DNA from 4 places in the Aquisalimonas asiatica genome. Region 3 is predicted to be linked to each of the others. Evidence: predicted binding sites of a transcription regulator. Region 3 holds the regulator's gene; each other region holds the start of a gene.

Region 1 (4,144 bases), on a different contig from region 3:
CCGGGGTGCGCACGTTCCGCCTTGAGCATCGCGACGGGCATGCGCTGCCCGCCTTCTCGGGGGGGAGCCATGTGGTGGTGTCCATGCGTGGCGCGGCGCGGACGTTCCGCAACCCGTACTCGCTCATGGGGCCGACCGACGATACATCCCACTACGCAATCGCGGTGCGCCGCGATGACACCGGGCGTGGCGGTTCGGTCTTCCTGCACGAGTCCGTCCGGGAGGGCGACGAGCTGGAGATCACCGCGCCCGTCAACCTGTTCCGCCTCAACGCCATGGCCAGACACCATGTGCTGATCGCGGGTGGCATTGGTGTGACGCCGATGCTCGCCCACAGCGACGAGGCCCGCCGCCAGGGGCTCTCGTACGAGGTTCACTACCAGGTTCGTGGTGTGGACACGGCACCTTTCGTCGACCGGATCCGCCGCGAAGAAGGGGGGCGTGCGCGCCTGTACGACAGCGGCGCGGGGGAGTACATCGATCCCGTCGAGGTGTTCCGGCGTCAGCCGTTGGGCACCCATGTCTATGTCTGCGGGCCGGCCGGCCTGATCCAGGCCGTGTATGACGCTGCCGCCCGGCTCGGCTGGCCGTCGGGCACCATCCACTCGGAGGCATTCACGGCGCCGCCTCCCGGCAAGGCGTTCACGCTGGTGCTCGCGCAGAGCAACATGGAGGTCGATGTTCCGGCCGACATGAGTCCGCTGGAGGCGCTCGAGGCCGCCGGGCTCGAACCCCCCTGCTCGTGCCGGGGAGGGGCGTGCGGCGTGTGTGAAACGGCGGTGATCGAGGGCGATATCGAGCACAACGACCACTTCCTGTCCGACGAGGTGAAGGTCGGAAACGCGCGGATGATGATCTGCGTGTCGCGCGGACGCAGCGATCGCGTGGTTCTGGATCTTTAACGCCCGACCGCCCGTTTGCCGCCCACCAAGGAGTACTCGCCATGTCCCAGACAACGACGGTCGCACAGCCCGAGGTCAAGCCGGTGGTGGAGACCTTTCGCGACGACTTCACCTACGCCAACAGCCCCGCGGCAATACGCCGTTTTCCGTTTCCGTTTGCCGACGATTCCTACATGTATTCGGTGAATATCGAGCCGCACAATGGCGGCCCGCCGGGTACGCCTTATGCGCCTGCTTTCGACATCGACGAGCATTACCTCTCCGAGGTCGAGGAACGTCGCAAGGTGCTCGAGGACGATCCCGGCAGGTGTCGCGTTCTGCCCCACATGATGGCGGCGCAATGGGATACGCTCGAACTCCTGATGGAATCCCTGTCCCGGGACTACCCGGCGAGCTTCGTTCTCGACCGTGATGGCAATCAGTGGACCTGGGAGAACCGGCTTCTCGGAATTCGCGATACCTTCACATTCGGTGATGCGGCAACGCTGCCAATGGAGCCGTTCGAGTACATTACCCGTCAGGTACAGGGGGATTTCACGATCCATGACCAGCGGGACGAGACCCTGTACATGGACGGCGGAATGGTCACCTGCCAGGCGGACTGGTCCCTGGAATTCGATCTCGGTATGACCTTTCATGAATGGCACGGGCCGGTGCCGCGAGCCCACGAGATGGGGGTCTTCGACCGGGCGCTCGCCTTTCTGATGAACTTGCGCGTGGGCGAGCCGGTACGCCGGCTCAACTGGACCATGACCGTGAACCCGCGCATGGATACCTCTCCGGAGAACTACCATCAGTGGGGCATTGATCGTGCCCGCGTAACGCCGGAGAACGTGGGAGACAAGGCGCACCTCCGGGTAGAGCTCCAGGCGCTCTACCGCCTGCCGCGCAGCAATGCGATCCTGTTCAGCATTCGCTGCTACCTCATCAGCATCAACGAACTCGCCACGATCCCGAAATGGGCGAAGCGGTTTCACCGCGTGCTCCGGGATCTCCCCGATGATCTGGCCGACTACAAGGGCCTGATCGGCTACCGCCCCCTGGTTCTGGCTCACCTGGCACCACTGGATGACGGGGCCGAACTCACCCCGGGCACCGCCCCTGAGTAACCGCGCCGCACCATCGTGGCACCGCTTCGCCCGGCGGTGGTGCGGCGCAACACCAAGAGGCCATCGCAAGCGCTTCCCCGGTTGGCGGTGGAGAATAAAAAAACCAATAGAATCAGTGCGATGAGTGCTTTCTTCCAATTCCCTGCGGACGTTGCCTTTCGCGGTACGGTTTTTGCTACATGGATTAACGGAAAGAAACGAAGTTTCGTTCCAGGAAACAAGCGGTTCCCTTTTTCGTCCGCACAGGAGGCAACCCCATGGAAGCTGAAGCGATAAGCGGGCTCCAATCGCAGGTGGAGTTACTTGGCTCCATCAGCATGGAGATCTATTACTGGTGGTGCACCGCGATCATGGTGCTCATTCACGCCGGGTTCCTGGCGTACGAGATGGGAGCGTCGCGGGTCAAGAACTCGCTGGCGGCGGGGGTGAAAAACATTCTCGCCCTGGCCTACGTCATCGCAGCGTTCTACTTCTTTGGCTGGTGGATTTACGGGGCTTTCCCCGGTGGCTTTACCATTGCCGAAGGTGCGTCCATCGGGGCGCCCTGGAGCGAGAGCATGGGCCCCAATATCGATGATAAGGGGACCGGTATCTTCTGGGCCGCATTCACCCTGTTCGGTGCCACCACGGCGTCGATCCTCTCGGGCGCGCTCATCGAGCGGGTGCGACTCAGTGCCTACGTGATTCTCGCGGTCATTCTCGGTGCCGGCGTCTGGATCCTGGCCGGGGCCTGGGGCTGGCATCCGGATGGGTGGATGCTGCACCAGCTCGGGTACCACGACATCGGCGCCGCGGGTGTGGTGCATACCGTGGCCGGCTTCTTCGCCCTGGGCGTACTGATCAATCTGGGGCCCCGTGTTGGCAAGTTCGGCCCCAATGGCGAGATCAATGCGATCCCGCCGCACAACCTGCCCATGTCGCTCATCGGCCTGATGCTGATCATCGTCGGTTTCTTCGGGTTCCTGGGCGGCTGCATCATCTTCAACGTGGGGGGCGACTGGACCACGATCTACGGCAATCCCACCAACCTGTCGGCGTTCGGGTTTACCACGTTGATGGGCTTCTCCGGTGGTGTGATCGGTGCCTACGCCATCAGCCGTGAGCCGTTCTGGATGATGTCCGGAGCCCTGGGGGGAATCATTTCCGTGGCCGCGGGCCTGGATGTCTACCACCCGGGTGTAGCCTTCATCGTCGCTTTCCTGGGTGGCTGCCTGATTCCCATTGCAGGGCGCATGCTGGAGAAGGCTGGCATCGATGATGCCGTGGGCGCCGTCTCGGTCCACGGTATTGCGGGCGTCTGGAGCCTGATCGCGTCCGGGATCTTTCTGCACGGCTACCCCAACGTCGGCGACCTGCCGGACGTGACCTTCGTCGGCCAGATCACGGGGGCGGTGGTGATGATCCTGGTCGGGTTCATCCCCGGATACGGAATTTCGCTGCTACTGAAGTCGGCGGGCCTGTTGCGTGTTCCCCCGGAGGTCGAGCAGATCGGTATCGACGCCGTGGAGATCCCCACGACCGCCTACCCCGAGTCCCGCAACGTGCCATCTGCAGGCGCCCGGGAGTCGTAGCAGCGAGCGTATGGCCGCGGCCGCCGGGGTGCCCGGCGGCCCGGTTTCTCAAGGCAGCGCATGGAGGTACATCATGAACCCAAGCACATTCTCCACCTGGGACGGCGCCGGCGCCGTGTTCACGTTTGGCCCCGATTCCGTCGGTATGTGGCTGTTCCTGCTCCTGGCCATGGGCGTTGGCATTGGTGTCATCGTTCGCATGATCATTCACGAGAACAGGACGTTCCGGTCGCTTGATCCGGATCTCATCCAGGACGGCGGGTTGAAAGGCGTCAACATCTGACACGCGTTTCATGACGAGTCCGGCGGGTCGTCCGCTCTGGTTGCGGTCGGCCCGCCTTTTCACGGCCGGCGGACGCGGTGGCCGCGCCGACGGAATCAGCACCCTCAACGCGGCGTCACGCCGCAGGTTGGAGTACCGAATCATGGCAACGACCGATGGTCCCGCAACAGATACGACACGGAACACGGGTGCCGGCTCCTGTCACCCCCTGGATCCCCTTGGCCCGCAGGAGATTCGGGCCGCGGCGGCGTTGTTGCGCGATGCGCTCGGACCGGATCC
Region 2 (4,144 bases), on a different contig from region 3:
ACGCGTTCGACCGCGTCATCGCCAGTGGCGGTAACGTCCAGGTGACCGACTTCATGCGCCGTGGCCTGCTGCGGTTGCAGGATGGCGATCTGGACGGGGCGGCGGAGGATGCCTCGGCGCTGCGCAGCATGGCCAGTGAGGCGCCGTGGGGGCCCTACCTGGAGGGGCTGGTGCAGCTGCGCCGGGGTGAGCGTCGCAGCGCCCAGACCTCCATGGAACAGGCGATCAGCCGCACCGACGGGTTTGCCGCGCCCCGGCTGTTCCTGGCGGCCATTCACGGCGAGGCGGGCCGCCTGGACCAGTCCGAGTACCAGCTCGACCGCTACAACACCATCAACGGCATGGATGCGGCCAGCAGCCTCATGCGTATCGCCATCGCCCACGGGCGGGGGAACGAGGAGCGTGCGGGGCAGCTGATCGACCGGCATCTGGAGGAACATCCGGGTGATCAGCGCGCCCTGGCCATGCGCCGGGCGCTTGCCAACGGTGTCCAGGCCGGAGACGGCAGTTTCGTGCGTACGGCGCTCTCCGGCCTCCAGGACGACGGCGGTGGTGAAGATATCGTGCCCGAGCGCGATACGGGGGATGGTGACCATCCGCGCCCCTCCCGCGAGGAGTACGATGCTGTGGTCAGCGCCATTAACGCCAGCAACTACGGCGAGGCCCTGGAGAAAGTGGAAGCCCTGGCCGAGGCCTATCCGGAAGACCCGGAAGTCTTCAACCTCAAGGGCGGCGTTCACATCGCCCGCGGCGAGGGTGACGCGGCCCTGGACGCTTTCCGTGAGGTCCTGCAGCGCGACCCGGAGAATATCAGCGCCATCCGCAACATCGGCCAGCTGTTTTCCCAGGCGGGACGGGAGGATGTGACCCTGGCTTTCTACCGGCAGGCCCACGAGAACTCGCCGGGCTCACTGGAGATCCTGCTGGAGCTGGCCGGTCTCGAGGCCCGGCGGGGCAACGACGCACGGGTCGAGCACCTGGTCAACAAGGCCATCGAGGATCATCCGGAGGCGGTGCGGCCGCGCATGCTCAAGGCGCGTCATGCCCTGTTCAGCGATGATCCGGAGACGGCGCTGGCGACGCTGGAGCCCATCGAGGATGCCCACGGGGAGAACCCGGACTTCCAGCGCCTGCGCGGGGAAGCGTTACTGGCGGCGGGGCGCCCGGACGAGGCTGCCGACACGTTCGAGCGCGTGCGGGCCATGAATGGTGGCGGTGACGGCATCCTGGTGCTGCACGCGCGTGCCCTGGTGCAGTCGGAGCGCTATGACGACGCCGAACAGGTTACCCGGCAGGCAATCGAGGATGCGCCCGATGCGGAAGAGCCGCGCGTTCTGTTGATGCGCCTGTTGTCCGAGCGCGGGGATCACGGTGCTGCCGAAGAGGCCTATCAGCAGATGATCGACGCGCGGGGAGAAGACCGCGCCGCCTTGCGTGAAGGGGCGCGCGTCGCCCGCGGTGCGGGTGACCTGGACGTTGCCGTGGCGCGTGTCGAGCGGGCACACGCCCTGGAACCGGACGACAGCACCGCCCGGGATCTGGCGCGCGCGTACCGGGCCAACGGCGACGGCGACGCGGCCCGGGACCACCTGGAGAGCTGGGTTGCGGACGAGGGCCGCGCCAACGTCTCCGGCGCCACGCTGCACCTGCTGGCGCAGCTGCGCGCTGAAGTGGACGAGTCCGGGGCCACGGAGCTCTACGAGGATCTGATCGCGATCAATCCGGACGACGTGGTCGCGCTCAACAACCTGGCGTGGACGTTGCGGGAGTCGGAGCCGCAACGGGCGCTGCGTCTGGCGGAGCGCGCGCATGAACTGGCGCCGGACGCGGCCAACGTCCGCCACACCCTCGCCATGGCCCTGGTGGAGAACGGCAAGGTGTCGGATGCCATTACACACCTTGAAAGCCTTGAAGGGGAGTCCGAGGGGGATGCGCCCGCCCTGACGCTGGATCTGGCGGAGCTCTATGTGCGTAACGACCGCGCAGACGATGCCCGGCCACTCTTGCAGCGCCTGTCGGAGACGGAGTTCGACGGACAGGAGCGTGCCCGCGAGGCCCTGGAGTCCCTGCCCTAGGGGCGGCGGGTGTCGCAGGCCTTTACAAGGGAATGGGGCGGCCGTGTTGCGACACGGTCGCCTTTTTTTTAAATGCCATTAAAACAGTTGGTTACGTGATTTTTTGCGACCTGGAACGCTTCCTGCAAATGAACGGTTGAAACAGTCAACCGCACGGCGCGATAGCCAAGGAGTAACGCAAAATGATGAAGCAAATGTTTTTGGCAGGGGTAGTCGGGCTGGCCAGCTCCTCGGCTGCGGTCGCCGGCCCGTTCTACCTGGATCTGGGCGGCGGTGGAGGGCTTGGCCTTCCCAATGCCGGTGACCCCAACAACAGCGGGAGCACGCGGACTCAGGACTTCAACTCGATGGGGTCCCTGGATACGTTGGCTACCTCGATCTACCAGGCCTCCAGCCCCGGGGACATCGGGCCCGGCACCCCGGTCTTCGATACGAACCGGTCCGACGTGCTTGGCGACGTCAGCATCACGAATGGTTCCATTCAGACACCGTCTGATGATCAGAGGAACATCGCGGGCTTTGTTCCGGCGGCCAGCCTCGCTGGCGGGAATGGCTTCGCCGCCTCCCCGGATGACTGGCAGGGTAATAATTGGGGCATGACCTTCGATTATGATCTTGCGGGGCAGGTTGTCTCGGGGAGTGGTGACGATCTGAACAACGCAGCGGTGAACTTCACCAGCGGCACCTTCGACTACTTCTTCGAGTACGAAGGCGAGCGGCTGCAGGTGCTCAGCATCGATGTCACTGGTTCCAGCGGCAGCATTGCCAACCTGGTTCTGGAAGGGCGGGTGAACTTCGACTTCCTCGCGAACGGCGGGTTCAGCGCGGATGAGCAGGACTTCATCCAGAACTTCTTCCGTGATGCTGCCACCGGCGACAGCTTCTATGACATCGCTTCGACCGGAGCCGAGGTGCCGATCCACTGGCGTCTGGATACCAACGTCGATGGCGACGAAGATCTCATCGAAGGTGAGTATCAGGGTGAAACCGTCTGGGTACGCCAGACCGAGCTGAACACCACGGCCCGCTTCCAGGTTCCGGAGCCGAGCGCGGTGATGCTGCTGGGTCTTGGTCTGGTGGGTCTGGCCTTTGTTGCCCACCGCCGCCGGAAAGCTGATCAGGACCTCGCTGCCTGATTCGAACAGCGCGCCGGATCGACTGTAAAGATAACCGCCACCCGTTTCGGGTGGCGGTTTTTTTGTGATCCATGGTGGACCTGAAGGTCCACCCTACGGGAGGCCATGCGGCATGGCGTAATGCCGCCGGCGCAGGGGGCGGCGACGTCCACCGACACCGGTCGACGTGGCACGGCACCGCCCGCATGGGGCGGATGTTCACCCCCGTCGATGCCGGCCGGCATGGCGTAATGCCGCCGGCGCAGGGGGCGGCGACGTCCACCGACACCGGTCGACGTGGCACGGCACCGCCCGCGTGGGCGGATGTTCACCCCCGTCGATGCCGGCCGGCGTGGCGCGGCACCATCTGCGTAGGGTGGATGTTTACATCCACCGTCCCGCCCCAGCTACGCCCGCCGCTCCTGCCGTCTCGCCCACAGGGTCAGCAAGGCCGGCAGCAGCAGCAGGTCGAACAGCCACGCCGCCACCAGCCCCAGGGCGGTGAGCAGCCCGAAGGCCACCAGTGGCAGAAAATCCGACAGGCCCAGGATCAGGAACTGGGCGCACAGGATCAGTGTGGTCGCGGTGACCGCCCGGCCGCTTCGCCGGTAGGTCCGGGCCAGGGCCGCCACCGTTGAGCTGCCTGCGAGCCGGTGTTTGCGGAACTGGTGGTAGGTGTGCACGGTGTCGTCCACGGCAATGCCGACGGCCACACTCGCCACCAGGGCCGTGGCCATGTCCAGCCAGATGCCGAGAATGCCCATGACCGAGAAGATGGCGGCGATGGGCGCGAGATTCGGGATCATGGTGATGCCGGCCGCGGTGAACGAGCGCCAGAACAGCAGCATCAGCGCCGACATGAGAATGACCACGGCAATGAGGCTGCGCAGCTGGCCCTGGATCAGCAGCGTTTCCTGGTCGGCGAACAGCCGGCCCATGCCGGCGAGATCCCAA
Region 3 (4,144 bases):
ACACCGGCAACGTCGTGCTCACACGCGGGCCACGCCGCATCACCGGCGACCGCATGACCGTACACCTGCGGGAGGACGACGCCGGCGATCAGGCGCTGGACCACGTGGTGGTGGAAGGCGAGCCCGCCGTCTACAACCAGCGGGGTGGCGAGGACCGCCGCCCCATCGAGGCGGAAGCGCCGCGCATGGAGTACTACGCCTCCGGCCCCGAGCGGGTCATCCTGCTGGAAGGCGCGCGGCTGACCCAGGGGCGGAACACGTTCACCGGCGAGCGTATCGAATACGAGGTGGCCGCCGACCGGGTGCATGCGCGCGGCGAGCCCGAGACCGGACGCCGCGTGCAGATCCGACTGTTCCCCGACGACGAGGACAACGGAGACGACGAGTGAGCCCGCCGCGCACCGAGAAGCTGGTGAAGACCTACCGCCGCAAGACCGTGGTCCACGGCGCGTCGCTGGAAGTCTCCAGCGGCGAGGTGGTCGGCCTGCTGGGCCCCAACGGCGCAGGCAAGACCACGTGCTTCTACATGGTGGTGGGCCTGGTGCAGGCCGACGGCGGGCGCATCGAGCTGGACGGCAACGACATCACCGACCTGCCCATGCACGTGCGCGCCCGCCGTGGCGTCGGCTACCTCCCCCAGGAAGCCTCGATCTTCCGCAAGCTCACGGTCATGGACAACCTGCTGGCGATTCTGGAAACCCGCCCCGAACTCAACCGGAAGCAGCGCCGGGAGCGCGCCAGAGAGCTGCTGGACGAGTTCAACGTCGGCCACCTGCACGATCAGAACGGCATCAGCCTCTCCGGCGGCGAACGCCGGCGGGTCGAGATCGCGCGGGCGCTCGCCGCCAACCCGCAGTTCATCCTGCTGGACGAACCCTTCGCGGGCGTCGACCCCATCTCGGTGCTGGACATTCAGGAAATCATCCGCCACCTGGCGGACCGGGACATCGGCGTACTCATCACCGACCACAACGTGCGGGAGACGCTCGGCATCTGCCAGCGCGCCTACATCCTCGCCCAGGGCGAAGTCATCGCCCGCGGCAGCTCCGACGAGGTCCTGGCGAACAAGCAGGTCCGCGAGGTGTACCTGGGCGAACATTTTCGCCTGTGATCTCGTGGCTTAGCACTTTCCAGGAGCCCACGCAAGTATCGGGCCAATGTTCTAACCGGCGACAGAGTCAGTTACGATAGGGTCATCAACCCACTCGCATGCAGGCCCGGCCTGACCCGCAGCCCGAGGGGCAGCAGGAGAGAGGCATCGCCAATGAAACAGTCGCTGCAGCTACGTCTCGGCCAGCAGCTCACCATGACACCGCAGCTCCAGCAGGCGATCAAACTGCTGCAGCTGTCGACTCTGGAGCTGCGCACGGAGATCCAGCAGGCACTGGATTCCAACCTGATGCTGGAGCCCGCTGACGAGCTCGACGAAGCTGACGAGGCGGCCGCTGACACCGACCGCGGCGACGACAGCGCCAATGCCGCCGATACCGACACCAGCACCGAGAACACGACCGACGCCCGGGAGTCCGGCGAAACGGACGGCGACGGCGAGGCAAGCGGTGGCGAAGCGACGGACACCGACACCGCTCCGGACGTCGCCGACACGATCGACGATCACGACGGCGCCGATGACAAGCCCGCCTCGGACCAGGCCGACATCCCCGAGGACCTGCCCCTGGATTCCGACTGGAACGACATCTACGACGGCAGCACCGCCTACAGCGCGCCCGCCGGCGAGGACGACCAGCGCGAGGCGTGGGAGAACCGGACCGCCGGCAGCAGCGGCGGCCTGCACGACCACCTGCTGTGGCAGGCTCAGCTGTCCCATTTCAGCGAACGGGACATGGCCATCGCCGAGGCCATCATCGACGGCGTCCGCGACGACGGCTACCTGGGCGTCACCATCGAGGAAATCTGCGAATCGGTGACTGACGGCGACGACCCCGTGGAGCCCGACGAGGTGGAGGCGGTACGCCACCTGATCCAGCGGTTCGACCCGCTCGGAGTAGCCTCCCTGGACCCCCGCGAGGCGCTACTGGTCCAGCTCGAGCAGTTCCCGGAAGACACCCCCTGGCTTGCCGAAGCACGGCTGCTGGTGGACAAGCACCTGGACCTCCTCGGCAGCCGCCAGCTCGGCCCCCTCACCCGCAAGCTCAAGGTCTCCCAGGAGGAGTTCGGCCAGGTACTGGAGCTGGTACGCACCCTGGACCCGCGGCCCGGCTCCCAGATCGGCACACCCGCGGCCGAGTACGTGGTGCCCGACGTCTACGTCCGCAAGGAGCGCGGCGCCTGGCGGGTGGAGCTGAACCCCGAGGCATCACCCAGGATCCGCGTCAACAGCTACTACGCCGGCCTCGTCCGCCGCGGCGACCAGGGCAACGACAACGCCACCATGCGCCAGCACCTGCAGGAGGCACGCTGGTTCATCAAGAGCCTGAAGAGCCGCAATGAAACGCTCCTCAAGGTGGCCACGTGCATCGTCAATCACCAGCAGGAGTTCCTGGAACAGGGCGAGGAGGCCATGAAGCCGCTGGTGCTGCGCGAGGTGGCGGAAGAAGTGGAGATGCACGAGTCCACCATCTCCCGGATCACCACGCAGAAGTACATGTACACGCCCCGCGGCACGTTCGAGTTCAAGTATTTCTTCTCCAGCCACGTGCATACCGTGGACGGACAGGAGTGCTCGGCAACCTCCATCCGCGCCCGGATTCGCCGGCTGATCGCCGAAGAGGACGCCCGCAAACCGCTCAGCGACAGCAAACTGGCCGAAATCCTGAAAAATGAGGGAATCGATGTGGCGCGACGGACAGTGGCAAAGTATCGTGAATCCATGTCGATTGCCTCGTCGAACGAACGAAAAAGGATTGCCTGAGGCAACACTGGGCCAGCCGTTTCCGGCTCTCATACGGGAGGAGTCTCTATGCAGATCGACATCACCGGGCACCATGTGGATCTCACCGAAGCACTGCGCGAGTACGTGCATTCCAAGATGGACAAGCTGGAGCGCCACTTTGACAACGTGGTCAACGTCCACGTGATCCTGACGGTGGAGAAGCTGCGGCAGAAGGCCGAGGCCACCATGCTGCTCAGTGGCGCCAAGCTTTACGCTGATGCCAGCGCCGAAGACATGTATGCTGCCATCGACGGGCTCATCGACAAGCTCGACCGGCAGGTGAAGAAGCACAAGGAGAAGGTGACCGACCACCGGCGCAACGAAGGCGCCCAGGCCAAGGCCCAGGGAGAGGGCGAAGAGGACTGAACAGCGCGCAGCGGCGGCCACCAGCGCGGGGCCGCCGCCGACTTCCGAAACCGCAGACACGACCCTGCGTGGACAAGCATGATCAAGATTGCCGACCTAATCACACCGGAGCGCATCGCCTGCGACATCCAGGTGACCAGCAAGAAGCGCGGCCTGGAAGTCCTCAGTGACATGGTGGCCGGCTCCGACTCCGCCCTGCCGGCGAACGCCATCTTCGACAAGCTGATCAGCCGCGAGAAGCTCGGCAGCACCGGGCTTGGCCACGGCGTCGCCCTGCCCCACGCCCGCATGGACGGCAATGACACGGCCACGGCGGCCTTCATCCGCACCAGCGAAGCCATCGACTTCGACGCCTTCGACAACGAACCCGTCGACCTCCTGTTCGCCCTGGTCGTACCGGAACATTTCACCGACGAACACCTCCAGATTCTTGCCCGGCTCGCCGAGATGTTCAGTGACCAGCCCCTGTGCCGCAGGCTCCGCGATGCCAACGACGCCGACGCCATGTATGAGCTGCTCAGGGACTGGGAGGCCGCCCAGGGGAGCACATGAGTGATCACGTGACCGGTGACACGGGCGCCACCGTCCCCGGCGTGCTGGTCAGCGTGCACGGCTGCGGCCTCCTCCTCACAGGTGACAGCGGCACCGGCAAGAGTGATACGGCGCTGCAGTTGCTCGGGCGCGGCCACCGGCTGGTCGCGGACGACGCCGTCGCCCTGTGCGTCGAGGGCGGGCGCGTGATCGGCCGGGCACCTGCCGCACTGGCGGGCCTGCTGGAGGTCCGCGGCCTTGGCCCGCAGTCTGTCACCCACCTGTTCGGTGGCCACGCCGTCCTGGCGCAGGCCGCAGTGGACCGGGTGATCCGGCTGATGCCACCTCCGTCCT
Region 4 (4,144 bases), on a different contig from region 3:
CAACGGCGGCTTCCGCGTGGTGGCCCACGCCGGCGAGGAAGGGCCGCCCGAGTACATCCGCCAGGCACTGGACATCCTGCGCGTCGAGCGCGTGGACCACGGTGTGCAGTGCACCGGCGACCCGGAGCTGGTCAAGCGCCTGGCCGCAAGCGGCATCTGCCTGACCGTTTGCCCCCTGGCCAACGTCAAGCTGCGCGTCTTCGACACCATGGACGACCACAACCTGCCGCAGCTGCTGCAGGCGGGGCTGAACATCACGGTGAACTCCGACGATCCGGCCTACTTCGGCGGCTACATGAACGCCAACATGACGGCGGTGGCGGAGGCATTCGATCTGGACCGGGAGACCCTGCGCGGGTTCACCCGCAACGCCATCGACGCGGCGTTCATCGGTGAGGATCGACGGCGGGCGCTGCACGGGATACTGGATCGGGCAGCCTGAGGCGCTGGTTAGCGGAATCTCGGCCATGGTGGACCTGAAGGTCCACCCTACACCGGCACCGGACCGCCAACGATGCTCCCGTAGGGTGGACCTTCAGGTCCACCAAACACTGTGAGCCAAAGATAAACGGGCGCCCATTGGGCGCCCGTCTGTTCTAGCGACTGTGTGTGGTCGCTTATTTCTGGCCGGTGGAGACGAACTCCGGATAGGCCTCCATGCCGCACTCGACCACGTCGAGGCCGGTTTCCTCTTCTTCCTCGCTGGCGCGAATGCCCATGGTCACCTTCAGAAGCAGCCAGACCGCGGCACTGGCGATGAACACGAAGCCGAAGATGGAGATCAGGCCGATGAGCTGGTTGACCAGGGTCGCCTCCGACACCGACAGGAGCACTGCCAGCACACCCCAGATACCGCAGGTGCCGTGCACGGAGATGGCACCCACCGGATCATCGATCTTGAGCTTGTCCAGACCGATGATGGAGAACACCACGATCACGCCGCCGATGGCGCCGATGACCACGGCCAGCAGCGGAGCCGGGGAGTCCGGTGCGGCGGTGATGGACACCAGGCCACCCAGGGCACCGTTAAGCACCATGGTGAGGTCGGCCTTGCCGAACAGGATCTTGGAGGTGATCAGCGCCGCCACCACGCCGGCCGCAGCGGCGAAGTTGGTGTTCATGAACACCGTGGCCACGGCGTTGGCCGAGCCTTCGGACGCCACCGCCAGCTCCGAGCCGCCGTTGAAGCCGAACCAGCCCATCCACAGGATGAACGTACCCAGCGTCGCCAGCGGCAGGTTGCCACCCGGAATCGCCCGGATCTTGCCGTCCTTGGTGTACTTGCCCTTGCGCGCACCCAGGATCAGCACGCCCGCCAGCGCCGCGGTGGCACCGGCCATGTGGACGATGGCCGAGCCGGCGTAGTCGACGTAGCCGAGCTGGTACAGCCAGCCGCCGCCCCAGGTCCACAGGCCCTGGATGGGATAGATGAAGCCGGTCATGACCACCGCGAACAGCAGGAACGCCCCGAGCTTCATGCGCTCGGCCACGGCCCCGGAGACGATGGACATGGCAGTCGCCACGAACACCACCTGGAAGAAGAAATCCGAGTAGTAAGCGAATTCGTTCTCGGTGGTGTGCGGTTCACTGCTCGGGAGGAAGAAGCTCAGCGAGGGGAAAATACCGCCGTCGCTCTCGTACATGAGATTCCAGCCCACCAACAGATACATCATGACCGCGACGGAGTAGAGCGTCACGTTCTTGGTCAGAATCTCCACGGTGTTCTTGGAGCGCACCAGACCGGCCTCGAGCATCGAGAAGCCGGCCGCCATCCACATCACAAGCACGCCGGAGAGCAGAAAGTAGAACGTATCCAGCGCATACGCGAGTTCAGTAACTTCCATCGTTATTTTCCTCTTGGTTGCACGAGCCGCCGGTTACAGCGCGTCCTTGTCGGTCTCGCCGGTACGGATCCGGATCGCCTTCTCCAGTTCGAAGACGAAGATCTTGCCGTCGCCGATCTTTCCGGTGTTCGCGGCCTTGGAGATGGCCTCGATGGTGCGATCGGTGAGGTCGTCCTGGACTGCCGCCTCGATTTTCACCTTGGGGAGAAAATCGACGACGTACTCGGCGCCGCGGTACAGCTCCGTGTGTCCTTTCTGCCTCCCGAAACCTTTCACTTCGGTGACGGTAATGCCCTGCACGCCGATCTCGGACAGTGCTTCGCGCACGTCGTCCAGCTTGAACGGCTTGATGATTGCGGTAACGAGTTTCATTCCCGGCTACTCCCTGAAAACCGGCCCGGATTCTCCGGGCCCTGGAACGGTTGCCCCCGAGCAGGAGGGCCTCCCTGCAGGTCGGCGCTGTGACTCAGCCCGCCCGCATCAGACTCGGAAGGGGTTCAGCATTTCTCGTGCCACTTGTTGTTTCTGCCGGTAATTCATGTTGTTATTGCCTTCAGAGCACTGATTCTCGCGGCAACGCACCAAGAGCGCGCCCCATTACGGTGCGCCTTGCCCCGAAACAGTGCGCACACAGGCCCGTGACCATCAGGAGTGCACGATGCTCGACCCGAAATCGCTCGATGAGATGGCGCGCAAGTTCGCCGCCAACCTGCCTCCCGGCCTGAGGGAGTTCCAGCAGGAGATGGAGCGGAACTTCCGGACCACCATGCAGAGCACCTTCAATCGCCTGGATCTGGTCACGCGCGAGGAATTCGACGCCCAGTCCAAGGTGCTGGCACGCACGCGCGCCCAGCTGGAGGCACTGGAGGAGCGGGTGGCGGCGCTGGAAGGCCGCGCCGGCAACCACGAACAGACCAGCGACAGCTGACCCAACGCCGCGCCCCGGGGCGCGGCCCTCCCAGGGACGGGACACATGACACTTGCAGTGGTATACGGCCGCGCAGGCCTTGGCGTGGATGCACCGTTGGTGGATATTGAAGTCCACCTTGCCAACGGCCTGCCGTCGGTCTCCATCGTCGGGCTGCCCGAGACCGCGGTGAAAGAGAGCCGGGATCGCGTACGCAGCGCCATTCTCAACAGCGGGTTCGAATTCCCGACCCGGCGCATCACCATCAATCTGGCGCCGGCGGACCTGCCCAAGGAGGGCGGCCGCTTCGACCTGCCCATCGCCATCGGCATACTCGCCGCATCCGGACAGATCCCCCGGGACCGGATGGCGCAGTGGGAATTCGCCGGCGAGCTGGCACTGACGGGCACGCTGCGGCCCGTGCGCGGGTGCCTGCCCGTGGCGGTGCAGGCCCGGCGGGCGGGGCGCGCGCTGGCCGTGCCGGCGGACAACGCGCCGGAGGCCGCGCTGGTCCACCCCGACGCCACCTACGGCGCTGCCCACCTGCTGGATATCACCGGGCACATTGCGGGCACGGCACTGCTCGAGCCTGCACGGGCCGAGGTGCCGGCAGCCGCAGGCGATGCGTCCCCCGATCTGGCCGACGTGCGCGGACAATCCGGCGCCCGACGGGCGCTGGAGATCGCGGCCGCCGGCGGCCACTCCATCCTGCTGAGCGGCCCTCCGGGCACGGGTAAAAGCATGCTCGCCGCGCGCATGCCGGGGATACTGCCGCCCATGACCGACGACGAGTGCCTGGAGACCGCGGCCGTGCTTTCGCTCACGCGCGCGGGCTTTGCCCCGACCGACTGGGGCCGACGGCCGTTCCGGTCACCCCACCACTCCGCCTCCCATACGGCACTGGCGGGAGGCGGCTCCCGTCCGCGTCCGGGGGAGATCTCGCTGGCTCACAATGGCGTGCTGTTTCTGGATGAGCTGCCGGAATTCGGGCGCCACGCGCTGGAGGTGCTGCGGGAGCCGCTGGAGAACGGCCGCGTCAGCATCTCCCGGGCCGCCGCCCAGGTGGAGTACCCGGCCCGTTTCCAGCTGGTCACGGCCATGAACCCCTGCCCTTGCGGCTATCTGGGCGATCCGGTACACGCCTGCCAATGCACACCGGATCAGGTGGCGCGCTACCGGGGTCGCATTTCCGGGCCGCTACTGGATCGCATTGACATGCAGATCAGCGTACCGCGGCTGCGCCCGGCGGAACTGCAACAGGCGGAGCCGGGGGAGCCGTCAGCCGCCGTGCGGGAGCGGGTCTGGGCGGCGCGGGCATTCCGGGTCGCGCAAAGCGGCGCCGCCAGCGCGGCGCTGGGGCCGGATGCCATCGACGCGGCCTGCGCCATCGGCA

What was found. Region 3 encodes sigma-54, which starts transcription at its own class of promoters, with help from an activator protein. Its sites were predicted from a motif close to TGGCANGNTNCNTGCTT; they were not measured.
Region 1: a site for sigma-54 is predicted at 2,173-2,189, ahead of BMZ02_RS01270 (ammonium transporter). Genes of this name have one in related genera too.
Region 2: a site for sigma-54 is predicted at 2,187-2,203, ahead of BMZ02_RS12655 (PEP-CTERM sorting domain-containing protein). Genes of this name have one in related genera too.
Region 4: a site for sigma-54 is predicted at 2,343-2,359, ahead of glnK (P-II family nitrogen regulator). Genes of this name have one in related genera too.

Annotation. Positions count from the first base shown of each region.
Region 1 is NZ_FOEG01000001.1:257,428-261,571, forward strand. Features, by position in the region: gene BMZ02_RS01260 (PDR/VanB family oxidoreductase) at 1-902, shown strand, start outside; gene BMZ02_RS01265 (heme-dependent oxidative N-demethylase family protein) at 944-2,011, shown strand; gene BMZ02_RS01270 (ammonium transporter) at 2,269-3,582, shown strand; gene BMZ02_RS01275 (hypothetical protein) at 3,656-3,865, shown strand; gene BMZ02_RS01280 (primary-amine oxidase) at 4,008-4,144, shown strand, end outside.
Region 2 is NZ_FOEG01000005.1:150,108-154,251, forward strand. Features, by position in the region: gene BMZ02_RS12650 (tetratricopeptide repeat protein) at 1-2,075, shown strand, start outside; gene BMZ02_RS12655 (PEP-CTERM sorting domain-containing protein) at 2,258-3,211, shown strand; gene BMZ02_RS12660 (efflux RND transporter permease subunit) at 3,598-4,144, opposite strand, start outside.
Region 3 is NZ_FOEG01000002.1:653,740-657,883, forward strand. Features, by position in the region: gene lptA (lipopolysaccharide transport periplasmic protein LptA) at 1-389, shown strand, start outside; gene lptB (LPS export ABC transporter ATP-binding protein) at 386-1,111, shown strand; gene BMZ02_RS07765 (RNA polymerase factor sigma-54) at 1,265-2,872, shown strand; gene hpf (ribosome hibernation-promoting factor, HPF/YfiA family) at 2,921-3,259, shown strand; gene ptsN (PTS IIA-like nitrogen regulatory protein PtsN) at 3,338-3,811, shown strand; gene BMZ02_RS07780 (HPr kinase/phosphorylase) at 3,808-4,144, shown strand, end outside.
Region 4 is NZ_FOEG01000010.1:82,483-86,626, forward strand. Features, by position in the region: gene BMZ02_RS16165 (adenosine deaminase) at 1-442, shown strand, start outside; gene BMZ02_RS16170 (ammonium transporter) at 618-1,844, opposite strand; gene glnK (P-II family nitrogen regulator) at 1,878-2,216, opposite strand; gene ubiK (ubiquinone biosynthesis accessory factor UbiK) at 2,503-2,772, shown strand; gene BMZ02_RS16185 (YifB family Mg chelatase-like AAA ATPase) at 2,818-4,144, shown strand, end outside.